2 linked regions of the Accumulibacter sp. genome follow. The protein of the gene in region 1 interacts with the protein of each later gene in a pairwise test. Links are inferred from orthologs where the notes say so. Each region holds a gene or a part of one and is shown on either strand. Other genes may lie near its edges.

What was found. Proteins that work in one complex are often made in the same cells at the same time.
Region 2: the proteins of glnK (region 1) and glnL interact in binary tests that used the Escherichia coli proteins (3 or more experiments, as listed by UniProt). The link is inferred for Accumulibacter sp. from one-to-one orthologs.

The regions. Positions count from the first base shown.
Region 1 is NZ_JAZKUG010000001.1:530,527-538,383, forward strand. Bases 2,343-5,267 are described here. They hold glnK (P-II family nitrogen regulator), read right to left. Parts: upstream 4,012-5,267; coding sequence 3,673-4,011; downstream 2,343-3,672. Other genes in these bases: V5B60_RS02425 (ammonium transporter), read right to left, coding at 2,343-3,662; V5B60_RS02435 (TorF family putative porin), read right to left, coding at 4,073-4,951; V5B60_RS02440 (accessory factor UbiK family protein), read left to right, coding at 5,186-5,267. Outside these bases: ltrA (group II intron reverse transcriptase/maturase), read right to left, coding at 374-1,744; more of V5B60_RS02425, read right to left, coding at 2,184-2,342; more of V5B60_RS02440, read left to right, coding at 5,268-5,431; V5B60_RS02445 (YifB family Mg chelatase-like AAA ATPase), read left to right, coding at 5,508-7,007; V5B60_RS02450 (hypothetical protein), read right to left, coding at 7,047-7,574. UniProt on the Escherichia coli protein: Involved in the regulation of nitrogen metabolism. Regulates the activity of its targets by protein-protein interaction in response to the nitrogen status of the cell.
Region 2 is NZ_JAZKUG010000001.1:1,670,727-1,676,190, forward strand. The notes cover bases 1-2,999. They hold glnL (nitrogen regulation protein NR(II)), read left to right. Parts: upstream 1-961; coding sequence 962-2,038; downstream 2,039-2,999. Other genes in these bases: glnA (type I glutamate--ammonia ligase), read left to right, coding at 1-215; V5B60_RS07175 (DUF4124 domain-containing protein), read left to right, coding at 397-885; ntrC (nitrogen regulation protein NR(I)), read left to right, coding at 2,110-2,999. Outside these bases: more of ntrC, read left to right, coding at 3,000-3,528; V5B60_RS07190 (biotin--[acetyl-CoA-carboxylase] ligase), read left to right, coding at 3,580-4,386; V5B60_RS07195 (type III pantothenate kinase), read left to right, coding at 4,383-5,108; V5B60_RS07200 (DUF350 domain-containing protein), read left to right, coding at 5,154-5,464.

The DNA of each region.
Region 1 (7,857 bases):
GAGCCCAGCGCGCCCCCTTGCCGGCAGCGCTCTGGCCTCACCCGAGCAGCGGCAACCTCGGCAGTATGGGAGCGGAACCTTCCGGCGCACTGCTGCCCGCGCGACGTCTTCTCCAGCGCCGCCGTTTCCTCTGCGTGACGGCTTCGTCCAAGCCGCTGGACGTGCTGCGCCGCGGTCCATATGCTGTCGCCACCCGGGTCGCGCCAGACGACACTGGCGCACGCGCCGACGGTGCTGACTGGCGATGCGACGGCCACCGCAGACGGCGACGATCGAAGGCCAGATCGGCATAGGGGCGGTCAGATTACCTGACCGTTCCCCTGCCACACCACCCGGCATGCGGGTCCGCACCGGGCGGTTCAAGTAGTTGAGGTTATGAGAGACGCGGCACGCCGAGTCGGTCGAAGTAAGCGATCGGCATCACACGATTCAGCGCGAAGCAGCTGTTACGCCACCATCGACGGCTGTTTGCGGCGATCCGATGGGCATCCGGCTTAGAAGCACCCAACGCCAGCAATTCCCGATACATCGTCGTACCCCGACGCCAGTGCTTGAGTTGCAGAGCACGCAACCGGTGACGCAACCACTCGTCGAGTTCGCGGAACACTTTCGGCGTCTGCGCAAGCTGAAAGTATCCCTTCCAGCCCGGCATGTAAGTCCGGAGCCGTTCCACTACCTCCGGCAGGCTACGCCCGCCCGAGCGACGCGTCAGTTGTCGGATGCGTTGCTTGTAGGTTTCTTTTGCCTTGTCGGCAACCCGGCATTTCACTTGGCCACCTGGACCATACCAGAAGCTAAAGCTCAGAAACTTGCGACCAGATGCCGGTGCAACCGCCGTCTTGGCTTCATTCACCTTCAGGTGAAGTTGCTCATAGAGTCGGCGCAGCCCATTGAGTACCCGCTCACCGGCCTGCCGACTGCGCACATATACATTGCAGTCGTCGGCATAGCGAACGAAACGATGACCACGCGTTTCCAGCGCACGATCCACCTCGTCGAGCAGCACATTGGCCAGCAGCGGCGACAGCGGGCCGCCTTGCGGCGTCCCCTCGTACCGCTGCATGACCACGCCGCCATCCATGATGCCGGCCACAAGGTAACGACGAATCAGCCGCAGCACGGCCTTGTCGTCGATTCGCCTCGATAACCGTTCCATCAGAATGTCGTGATTGACCCGGTCGAAGAACTTCTCCAAATCGACATCGACCACCATCCGGTAACCGTCCTGCACGTAGCGCCGCGCCGTGAGCACGGCGTCGTGCGCACGGCGTCCCGGTCGGAAGCCGAAGCTGTATTCGGAGAACGTCGGATCAATCATCGGCTGCAAGACCTGCAGCAGGGCTTGCTGGATCAGCCGATCCGTCACCGTCGGAATCCCCAATTCCCGCATCCCGCCACCGGTCTTCGGAATCTGTACGCGCCGCACCGGCTCAGGCCGGTAACTGCCGTTCAGTAATGCCTCCCGAATCCCCGGCCAGTGCGTTCTCAGGTACGCCGCCGTCTCGGCAATCGTCCGTCCATCCACCCCAGCACTGCCGCGATTGGCTTTGACGCGTTTCCACGCCATTACCATGTTCGCGCTCGCGAGCGCCTGCGTGAGCAGGTCATCTCGCCCTGAACCTTCGAGTCCCTGTCGCGCCGGCCGTGCTTCATCACGCAACGCTTCGGGCTTGGCTTCACCTCGCCCTCCCGCCTTGCGCCCCGGTTGCCCGAGCTTCTGATGCATTGCACTTCCAAGCAACATGGCCGTCGGCCCTCCTACTCGTTCGACCCTTCGCCCACTACCGGCGGCTACTATGGCCTCTGCTGACTTCTCGCTCCGGCTTGTCTCCGTCGGCCTTTCAGCCATGAGGCGAGAGCTCCCCAGGTAAGAACGCACTCCTTCCCTGCACAGCCGCCGAATCTACGCCACTTCGCCTTGATCACGAGAGCTTCGCGGTCTCTGGCCCGCTCGCCCTGCTCGGCAGCGCCTTCTATCCGGTTCTTGTTCATCGGCTCGCAGTTTCGCTCCACGCTTCCTTCCCACCATCGGTCGCCCTCAGGCAGTTGCGCTTCGCTTCGTTCGCTGTGATCAACTTACGGCGGGACTTGCACCCGCAAGAGTGCGCCCATGCTGGGCGCACAAAAAAAAACGGGGCGCCACGAGAGCGCCCCGAAGGGGGAGAGACCTGCAGGTATTCGGATCAGTAGTGGTAGGCGGATTCGCCATGCGACGTGATGTCGAGACCTTCGCGCTCTTCTTCTTCCGGTACGCGCAGACCGATCACCATGTCCACCAATTTGAACGCCACCAGCGAAACGACGCCGGACCAGACGATGACGGTGCCGACACCCCACAACTGGCTGATCAACTGGGCCGTCATGTCGTAGTCGCCAACCTTGTTCGCGACGTAGTCATAGACGCCGGTACCACCGAGCGACGGGTCGGCAAAGACGCCGGTCAGGATCGCGCCAAGGATACCGCCGACGCCATGGACACCGAAGACGTCGAGCGAATCATCGGCACCCAGCAGGCGCTTCAGTCCATTGACGCCCCAGAGGCAGATGACGCCGGCGAGAAGGCCGATGCAGATGGCACCCATTACGCCGACGAATCCTGCCGCCGGGGTGATCGCGACCAGACCGGCAACCGCACCCGAAGCGGCACCGAGCATTGACGGCTTGCCCTTCAGCATCCATTCCGCCAGCATCCAGGACATTGCCGCACAGGCGGTTGCGACCCAGGTATTGACCATCGCCAGAGCAGCACCACCGCTCGCCTCGAGCGCAGAGCCGGCGTTGAAGCCGAACCAGCCGAACCAGAGCAGCGAGGCGCCGATCATCGTGAAGGTCAGGCTGTGCGGCGCCATCGACTCACGACCGTAGCCGATCCGCTTGCCGATGACGATGGCGCCGATGAGACCGGCGATCGCCGCGTTGATGTGGACGACCGTACCACCGGCGAAGTCGAGCGCACCCTTCTGGAAGAGGAACCCGGCAGTCTTCGTGGCGGCCTCGCCGGCTGCGGCGTCGACATAGACGTCCGGACCGGCCCAGTACCAGACCATGTGCGCCATCGGCACGTAGGAAAGCGAGAACCAAAGCACCATGAATACCAGGATGGCGGCGAACTTCGCCCGCTCAGCGAAGGCACCGACGATCAGGCCGCAGGTGATCGCCGCGAAGGCGCCCTGAAAGACGACGTAAGCGAGTTCGGAGATCACCACGCCCTTGGAGAAGGTCGCGGCGACCGAGTCGACGGTGACGCCCTTCAGGAACAGCTTGTCGAACACGCCGAAGAACCCGCCACCCTCGGTGAACGCCAGCGAATAGCCGTAGACGACCCACAGCACGCTGATCAGCGAGAAGGTGACGAAGACCTGCATCAGCACCGACAGCATGTTCTTGCTGCGCACGAGGCCGCCGTAGAACAGCGCCAGACCGGGGATGGACATCAGGATGACGAGCGCCGCACTGGTCATCACCCAGGCGTTGTCGCCCTTGTTGGCAACGGGTGCCGGAGTCGCGGCTGCGGCACCGGCTTCGTTGGCGGCCGCGGCCTCGGGCGTCGCAGCGGTCGTCGAAGTTGCCGCGGGCGCTGCGGCCGGCTTGTCTTCAGCCCACGCGGGGGTAGCGACAGCGACCACTCCGAGCAGGGCCAGAACTGCAAATAAGCGCTTCATGATCTACTCCTTACAGGGCATCCTCACCGGTTTCGCCGGTGCGGATGCGAATGACGTCCTCGATTGCCGAGATGAAAATCTTGCCGTCGCCGATCTTGCCGGTACTGGCCGACTTCTCGATCGCCTCGATCACCTGCTCGAGGAGTGCGTCGCTGATCGCCGCTTCGACCTTCACCTTGGGCAGGAAGTCCACGACGTACTCGGCACCGCGATACAGTTCGGTGTGCCCCTTCTGGCGCCCGAAGCCCTTGACCTCGGTGACGGTGATTCCCTGTACGCCGATCGCCGACAGCGCTTCTCGTACTTCGTCAAGCTTGAACGGCTTGATGATGGCAGTTACCAGTTTCATGTTGCTCTCCAGGTTCGGGGAGGTCCTGTGGCCCCCAATGAATCGTTGACGGTAAGATCGGCTAGAAGCTGCGGCTGACGGAGACGACAGCGATGCCACGACCAGCATCCTTGGTGCGGGAGCCCACATCAAGCACGCCGCCGTCGTCGGACATCGAGTTGGTGAAGCAATACGGCTGGTAACTCGAGGCTCCCGAACAATCACCCGCTGCATTGGTGCCGATGTAGGACAGGGCCAACAGCCAGCCATTGAGATCCTTGGTCACACCGAGCTTCCAATCCGTGTAGTTGCCGTTATGGACGTTCTTCAGGTTCAGCCTGCCGACATGGCCGTTGACTCCCCAGCCGTCCCCAAGGTCATAGTTTGCAGAGAGGTCGAAGTACTGGCTGCCGTGCGTGTTCTTGCCGGTCGCCGCACCGGCCTGGTCGACTCCGCGCAGCGAGAAGTAATCGTCGATTGAGTAGAAGTACTTCAGCGAAACGAACTTCCACGAAACGCCAAGGTACAGTTCCTTGTTGTTCACCGCTCCGGAACTGGCGCCCGTACCGAGAACCCTCGCTTCCGAACCCGGATAGTAGTAGTAGATCGCGCCCAGATCGATGCCGAAGTCGCCGACGGATGTCTTGTAGCCGCCGTAGAAGTCCATTTCCAGGTTGCCATCAGGGAAACCGGCGCCAGAGTTCACGTTCGAGTTCCAGTTGCCGAGATAGAAACCACTGGCATGCGCGTAGTCGAAACCACCCTGCACGGCAGGTTTGCCGAACGTCTGGTCGATACCACGGAACCGGTAACTACTGAACAACCCCAGGTTGCCGCTGAAACTATGCGGACTGCTGGCAGCCACGGGGGCTGCGTCCGCCTGTCCCGGGTCCGGCGTCTGTGCCATCACGGACGCCGACACAGTGGCTGCGAGTAGCGAGAATGAAAGACTTGTCTTCATGGTCAGAACCTCGAAAAATCATCCCGGAAGTCTCAAAGCAGAAACCGTGCCAGAATAAATTCCGTTGAAGTTTCCGTTGCTTGCAGTCATGCCGCGGGACCGGGCGCGGATCTGGCGCACTGCCCTAGGACAGTTTGTCGCCATGGGGCACCATCGTGGTGCATGTCCTGGAATCCAGCGTCCCCGTGTTACACTCGGCTCACCCTGTCACTCCTTGCTCCAATGGTGAATACCATGCTCGACCCCAGGATCCTCGAAGAAGTCGGCCAACGCCTTGGCAGCATCATCGCCGCCAGCCCGGCGGCCGACATCGAACGGAACGCGCGCGCGCTCCTCGCCAGCGTCTTCGCCAAGCTCGACCTGGTCAGTCGCGAGGAGTTCGACATCCAGGCGCAGGTGCTGCAACGCACGCGCGAGAAACTGAAGGCGCTCGAGGCACGCATCGAGCGCCTGGAGAATCCGCCCGCCCAGCCCGACTGAGAACCGCGCGGCGACGTGCCGGCGCGTCGTGCGACGCTGCAGCGCGTCCGTCGTCGGGCCAGCGCCACGCCAGCCAGTGTCTCTCGCCATCGTCCACAGCCGCGGTCTCGACGGCCTGGCCGCACCGCAGGTTGCGGTCGAGGTGCATCTGGCCAGCGGCCTGCCCAACCTGACGCTCGTCGGGCTGCCGGACACCGAAGTCAAGGAGGCACGCGACCGGGTGCGTGCGGCGCTGCAGAACTCGGGTTTCGAGTTCCCGCGCAAACGCATCACCGTCAACCTCGCGCCGGCCGACCTGCCGAAGGAATCCGGCCGCTTCGACCTGCCGATCGCGCTCGGCATCCTCGCCGCATCCGGCCAGCTCCCGTCGCGGCTGCTGGCGCAGCACGAGTTCGCCGGCGAGCTCTCGCTTTCGGGCGAACTGCGGCCGGTGCGCGGCGCGCTGGCGATGGTCCTGGCGATGGGCGACAACAACCGCAGCTTCGTGCTGCCGGCGAGCAGCGCCCGTGAGGCGGCGCTGGCGGGCCGGATACCGATCCTGGCGGCAGCCAGCCTGCTCGAGGTCTGCGCCCACCTGACCGGGCAGGCGGCCCTGTCGGCCTGTGCGGCGACCGTCGACGGCGGCGACGGCGACGACGGGTACCCTGACCTCGCCGACGTGCGCGGCCAGACGCAAGCCAAACGCGGACTGGAGATCGCCGCCGCCGGCGGACATTCGATCCTCTTCGCCGGCCCGCCGGGAAGCGGGAAATCGATGCTCGCCAGCCGTCTGCCCGGCCTGCTGCCGCCGATGACCCTGCCGGCGGCGCTCGAATCGGCCGCCGTGCTGTCGCTCGCGGGCCTCTTCCGGCCACAGCTCTTTCGCCACCACCCTTATCGCGCGCCGCACCACACTGCGTCGTCGGCAGCGCTGGTCGGCGGTGGCAGCGTGCCGCGTCCGGGCGAGATCTCGCTGGCGCACCAGGGCGTCCTCTTCCTCGACGAGCTGCCGGAGTTCGACCGGCGGGTTCTCGAAGCGCTGCGCGAGCCGCTCGATTCCGGACGCATCCACATCTCGCGCGCCGCGCGCCAGGCCGAGTTCCCGGCGCAGTTCCAGCTGGTCGCGGCAATGAATCCATGCCCCTGCGGTTACCACGGTGATGCGCGCGGCCGCTGCCGCTGCACGCCGGATCAGATCCTGCGTTACCGCAGCAAGCTCTCCGGTCCGCTGCTCGACCGCATCGACCTGCAGGTCGAGGTGCCGGCCGTAGCGGCCGAAGTCCTGCAGCAAGCGCGCGACGGTGAAGCTTCGGCTGCCGTGCGTGCACGGGTAACGGCAGCCCGCACGCGACAGATCGAGCGCCAAGGGAAACCGAATGCCCGCCTCAGCGAGCGCGAGATCGACCAGCATTGCCAGCCGCAGGCGGCCGCGGCAGCGCTGCTGAAGCAGGCGATCACTCGCTTCGAGCTCTCCGCACGGGCCTTTCACCGCCTGCTCAAGGTGGCGCGGACGATCGCCGATCTGGCAGGGCAGCACACGATCGAGCCCCGGCACGTCGCCGAAGCCGTGCAGTACCGTCGCTTTGCCAAGGACTGACGGGCGGGGATCGCTGCCCGTCAATCACGCTGTCTGCGCTCAACCGCCGATGTGCATCTGATACTTCGCACCGTTGGAAAACGTGCAGGTCCCCGCTCCCTGATACGGCGTCGTCAACTGGTATTCGCACGACATGAACATGCCGCCCGGGCTGTAGGCACTGGCGACGCCGCGCTTTTCATCCTCCACGATGCGCGTCGCTTCACCGCTCAGAACCTGTCCCTCGTACTCGACCAGGAAACGGCCCTTCCCGGTCATCATGTTGGTGACCGACCCGCTGATGACGCCACTCCGCGTCGCCCTTTCATTGGCCGGGTAAAGCCGGACCGGAAGCGTCGCCTGCGCCGCAACGCCCGTCGCCTGTGGTCGCGTCATCGGCTGCCCGGGGAGCGGCGGGGCACCTGCCGGCAAGGGAGTTCCCGGCGGCGGTAGCGGGTAATGATGGTAATAGACGCCACCATCGGGTCCCACGACCGGCACCACGTAACAGGCCGAAGTGGCGATCGTCGCCAGCAGCGGTGCCGCGAAGCGCCGCCACGATGAAGGGGATGCTGCTCTCGACATCATCTGCTCCTTTCCAGAGAGTTTGCGGGACGGGACGGACCGTCAGTCCCAGTATAGTCAAGATCGAACCCTTGCCAATGCGATCTGCGGCCCTGTCCGGTACGCACTTCCAAGCGGCAGAAGTAACTCCGCACCACCCGAGAGCTCTGCTCCGAAACGGCGACCACATCCTGCCCCCACGTCGTGGGAGCCTTTGCCGCAGCGCCGACAGGCAACCAAGGGCAGCATTGCCGGTGAGTCATCGTCTATACTGCGCAACTGATCCCTCTACTTGCAGCAACCAGAC
Region 2 (5,464 bases), 1.1 Mb from region 1 along the record:
ACCTGCCACCGGAAGAGGATGCAAAGATCCCGACCGTCTGCGCCAGTCTCGAGGAGGCGTTGGCGGCGCTCGACAAGGATCGTGACTTCCTGACGCGTGGTGGCGTGTTCTCCGACGACTGGATCGATGCCTACATCGAACTGAAGATGGATGAGGTCAACAAGGTTCGCATGACCACCCACCCGGTGGAGTTCGACCTGTACTACAGCTGCTGAGCCAGAGTGATTTCGCGAAGGACGGGCAGCGCCCGTCCTTCGCGCGTCTACCGATCGACCTCCTTCCGCGTTAGTATTGCTGCCGATTGGTCACCATGGTGACAGCCGTGGGACCGCACCGATCGCTGCCACGCCCGTTGCGGTCCGCGGTTCGGCCGGCGCCAGGAGGAATTCGACGACGATGAGACGACTGCCACGCCTGCTCTGCGCGCTTGCGCTGTCGCTGTCTGCCTGGATGCAGGCGACAGCCCAGGACATCTACAAGTGCGTCGATGCCGAGGGCCATACGACGTACTCGAACGTTCCGACCAGAAGCTGCCGCAAGCTGGTCCTGGATCCCGTCAACCTTGCCCCGGCTTCACGACAACCTGCGGCCAAGTCGGCCACCCCGGGCAACTTCCCGAAGGTCGACGAGCAGACGCAGAAGTCACGGGACGGCGATCGCCGGCGTATCCTCGACACCGAGCTGGCTGCCGAGCAAAAGAATCTCGAGCAGGCCAAACAGGAACTGGCTCAGCAGGAAGGGACTGTCCTGCCCAACGAGCGAATGCAGGGCGGTGGAATCAGCGGTGGCAAGGTGCAGGAGCGGCTGCAACCGTACAAGGACAAGGTGGCGCTGCACCAGCGCAACATCGAGGCCATCCAGAAAGAGATCGCCAATCTGCGCTGAGCGCGGCGCCGACGGCCAGACGCCGGTCTCGCTTGGCCAAGCGTTCACCAGTTTGCCAGCGAGATTTTGCCAGCCAATGCCTGACGATCCAGCGAATCCATTCGGCGGCCTTGACCTGCTTTCGTCGGCCGTGCTCCTGCTCGACGAGAAGCTGGAAATCCGCTATCTCAATCCCGCCGCCGAGAATCTGCTCGAGATCAGTCAGAAGGTCTTCTTTGGCTGTCGTCTTGACGGCGTGATGGAATGTCCGCCGAAGCTGCTCGCGGCACTCGACAGCGTGTCCGTCCACGGCTGGAGTTACAGCGGGCAGAATGTCGAGTTGCGGCTGGCTGGCGGCAACATGCTGCAATTGAACTGCGCGGTGAACCCCGTCGAAGCGCCGAACGTTCGCCTGCTCATCGAGCTCTGGCCGATCGACCAGCAACTCCGGGCGACACGTGAGGAGCGCTTGGTCGAGCAGCAGCAGGCCAGTCGTGAGTTGATCCGGAACCTCGTCCATGAGATCAAGAATCCACTCGGAGGGATCCGCGGCGCGGCGCAGTTGCTCGAGCGCGAACTCGGCAATCCCGGGCTGCATGAATACACTCAGGTGATCATCAAGGAAGCGGACCGCCTGCAGGAACTGATGCGTCGGCTGCTCTCGCCACATCGGCCGATGCAGCCGGGCCCGGTGAATATCCACGAAATTCTCGAGCGCGTGCGCAGCTTGCTGACGGCCGAGTTCCCAAGCATCCTCGCCGTGCGCAGGGACTACGATACCAGCCTGCCGGAACTCGTCGGCGATCGTGAACAGCTGATCCAGGTCTTCCTGAACATTGCCCGGAACGCTGCCCAGGCGATTACGAGGCAGACTGGCCGCGGCGGGCCATCGGGGCCCGGACAGATCACGCTGCGCACGCGTGCAGCGCGTCAGGTGACGCTGTTCAAACGACGCCATCGATTGGCACTCGAGGTGCACGTGATCGACGACGGCCCGGGAATCGCCGAGGAGATTCGCGAGCGCATGTTCTACCCCCTGGTTTCTGGCCGAGCCGGGGGAAGCGGCCTTGGGTTGACGCTGGCGCAGAGTTTTGTCCAGCAGCACCAGGGGACGATCGAGTGTGCGAGTCGGCCGGGCCACACCTGTTTCACGATTCGTTTGCCGCTTGGTTGAACATCCTGGCAGGTTTCTTGCTACAGCTTCAGGACATTCTGATGACAACAGACAAGCCGGCCGAGGACTCCATGAAAGCAGTGTGGATCGTTGATGATGACAAGTCGATACGCTGGGTTCTCGAGAAAACCCTGGCGCGCGAGAAGATCCCGTTCTGCAGCTTCGCTTCGGCGACCGAGGCATTGGCGCGGCTCGACGCGGGGGCACAGCAGCCGCAGGTGCTGGTGTCCGATATCCGCATGCCCGGACAGTCGGGACTCGAGCTGCTGCAGATCGCCAAGGAGCGCTTTCCGACGTTGCCGGTCATCATCATGACCGCCTACTCAGACCTCGACAGCGCCGTGTCGGCATTTCAGGGCGGCGCCTTCGAGTACTTGCCGAAACCTTTCGATGTCGATCAGGCGCTTGAGCTGATCCGGCGCGCGATCAGTGAAAGCTTGCACCAGACCGGTGCGCCCAACGAGATCGGACTGACGCCCGAGATCCTGGGACAGGCGCCGGCGATGCAGGAGGTCTTTCGTGCCATCGGCCGCCTGAGCCAGTCGAGCGCCACCGTCCTGATCACTGGCGAATCGGGTTCCGGCAAGGAACTGGTCGCGCGAGCGGTGCATCGCCACAGTCAGCGCGCGGACAAGCCGTTCATTGCCATCAACACCGCTGCCATCCCGCGCGACCTGCTGGAGTCGGAGCTCTTCGGTCATGAGCGCGGTGCTTTCACAGGTGCCGCCGGGCAGCGCCAGGGCCGCTTCGAGCAGGCCGAGGGCGGCACCCTGTTTCTCGACGAGATCGGCGATATGCCGGCAGAGCTGCAGACCAGGCTGCTGCGTGTCCTGTCCGATGGCCACTACTACCGCGTCGGTGGTCATTCGCCTCTCAAGACGCGGGTGCGGATCATCGCGGCGACGCATCAGGACCTCGAAGCGCGTGTCCGGCAGGGGTTGTTCCGCGAAGACCTCTTCCATCGCCTCAACGTCATCCGGGTCAGACTTCCCAGCCTGCGTGAGCGCCGCGAGGACATCCCGATTCTCGCTCGCCACTTCCTGCAGAAGAGCGCCCGCGAACTGGGCGTCGAGGGCAAACGCTTCTCCGATGGTGCGCTGAAGCACCTTTGCGGACTCGACTTCGCCGGCAACGTGCGACAGCTCGAGAACCTCTGCCATTGGCTGACCGTGATGGCACCGGGGCAGCTGGTCGACGTCGCGGACCTGCCGCCCGAACTGCGGGAGTCGTCGCCGTTTCCAGCCAGCGACGACTGGGAGACCGTTCTCGGCCAAGCGGTGGACCGCTGCTTGGCTGGCGAGCCCGGACAGGTTCATGCGAGGTTGTCGCAAGCCTTCGAGCGGGTTCTCATCAACCGGGCTCTGGCGCATACGGGCGGACGGCGGATTGAGGCCGCACAGGCGCTCGGCATCGGGCGCAACACGATTACCCGCAAGATCCAGGAGCTGGGAATCAGCGCCGGCGGCTCAATCGACGACAGGGAAATCTGAAGAGCGGAATTATCGGCGATAATTGCCGGCGTTGCTTCGGATTGCCCAACGATGGCCCAGTTCGTTTCCGCTTGTCAGATCGATCCCGGATGCCTTGTCCCGCTGCTGGGTCTGGCGCGTGGCCGTTTCACGGTCGAGGCGCTGGCCGCATGCGGTTCGACCAGCAGCGTGCTTCTCGAGCGTGCCCGACAGGGTGCCCCATCGGGTTCGGTGCTGATTGCCGACGAACAGACTGCAGGCCGTGGCCGGCGTGGCCGCAGCTGGCTGTCGTCGCCGTCCGCCGGCCTGACCTTCTCCGTGCTCTGGCGTTTCAGCGGTGGCGTTACCCGACTGGCCGGTCTGTCGCTGGCGGTCGGCCTGGCGGTGGCACGTGCGCTCAAGCGGATTGGTGCCACCGGTGTCGGGCTGAAGTGGCCCAACGACATCCTGTTCGACGACGGCAAGCTTGGCGGCATCTTGGTTGAACTGGAATCCGTGCCAGCGGGAATGTTGGCGGTGATCGGCATTGGTCTCAACCTGCAAATGCCGCCCATCGGTGAGGAGGAGTTCATTCACCCGCCAGCGGCCCTGTCGCAGGCGCTGTCACCACTGCCGGAGCGACACCGGTTGCTGGCAGATTTGATGATCGAACTGGCAGCAGTTCTAGACCGCTTCGACGCCGGCGGTTTCGCCGTTCTGCGAGCCGACTGGCAGCAGCAGCATGCGTGGCAGAATCGGCCGGTACGCCTGCTGGACGGCGACCGCATCGATCGTCAGGGAACCTGCCTTGGCGCAGACGAGGATGGTGCGCTGCTGTTGCAGACGGCAAACGGTATCGAGCGTTGCCTGTCCGGCGATCTGTCACTGCGCGTCGCATGATCATCGCCATCGACGCCGGCAACAGCCGCATCAAATGGGCCACGCACGAAGGCGGTCGCTGGCTCGATGGCGGCGTTCTGGCGACTTCCGACATCGCTTGGCTGGCCGAGGCGGCCGATGAATGGCCTGCCGGTGCACAGGTCGTGGTCTGCAATGTCGCCGGCGCCGAGGTCGCGGCAGGCATTTTGTCCTTGCTCGCGACACGCCAGGCGCGGGTTTCCTTTCTCCGTCCGACGGCAGCCGCGTGTGGGGTGCGCAATTCCTATGAGTTGCCGGCACAACTCGGGGCGGATCGGTGGGCCGCCCTGATCGGTGCTCGTGCGCAGTCAGCGAACGCCTGCCTGGTCGTCTGTGCCGGCACAGCGACGACTGTCGACCTCCTCGATGCCGACGGAGTCTTTCGTGGCGGGCTGATACTCCCCGGTTTCGACCTGATGCGCGCCGCATTGGCGAGCAACACGGCGCAGTTGCCGTTTGCCGAGGCAGGTGCCTTCCGGGCCGAGCCCCGCAATACCAGCGACGCGATCGTCAGCGGCTGTCTGCAGGCCCAGCTTGGCGCGGTCGAACGCATGTTCGCCCCTATCGCCAGCGAGGCCGGTGCGCAATGCCTGCTGACCGGCGGCGCGGCGGAGCGTCTGGTTGCCCATCTACGGATTCCCTTCCGCCTGGTGGAGAATCTGATTCTGCGTGGTCTGGTGCGCTATGCCGAATCGCCGTCCTGAGCCACCCACCGGGCGTCGTTGAAGCGCGAAGAGAGGAGAAGCCTGATGCCGACTCACCTGCTGAGCATGCTGCCCGCCTTTCTCGCCTACTTTGCCGTGGCGATCGTCTTGCTGGCGCTGTTCCTGCTGGTCTATCTGAACGTCACTCCGTACGCTGAGCTGGCACTGATCCGCGCCGGCAACACGGCCGCTGCGACGAGCCTCTCCGGGGCGTTAATCGGTTTTGCCATGCCAGTGGCCAACGTGATTGCACACAGCGATACGCTCCTTGATCTTGCCGCCTGGGGCGCGATTGCCGGCGTAATCCAGATTCTTGCCTACTTGGCCATCCGCTTTGCCGTGCCGCAGCTGACACA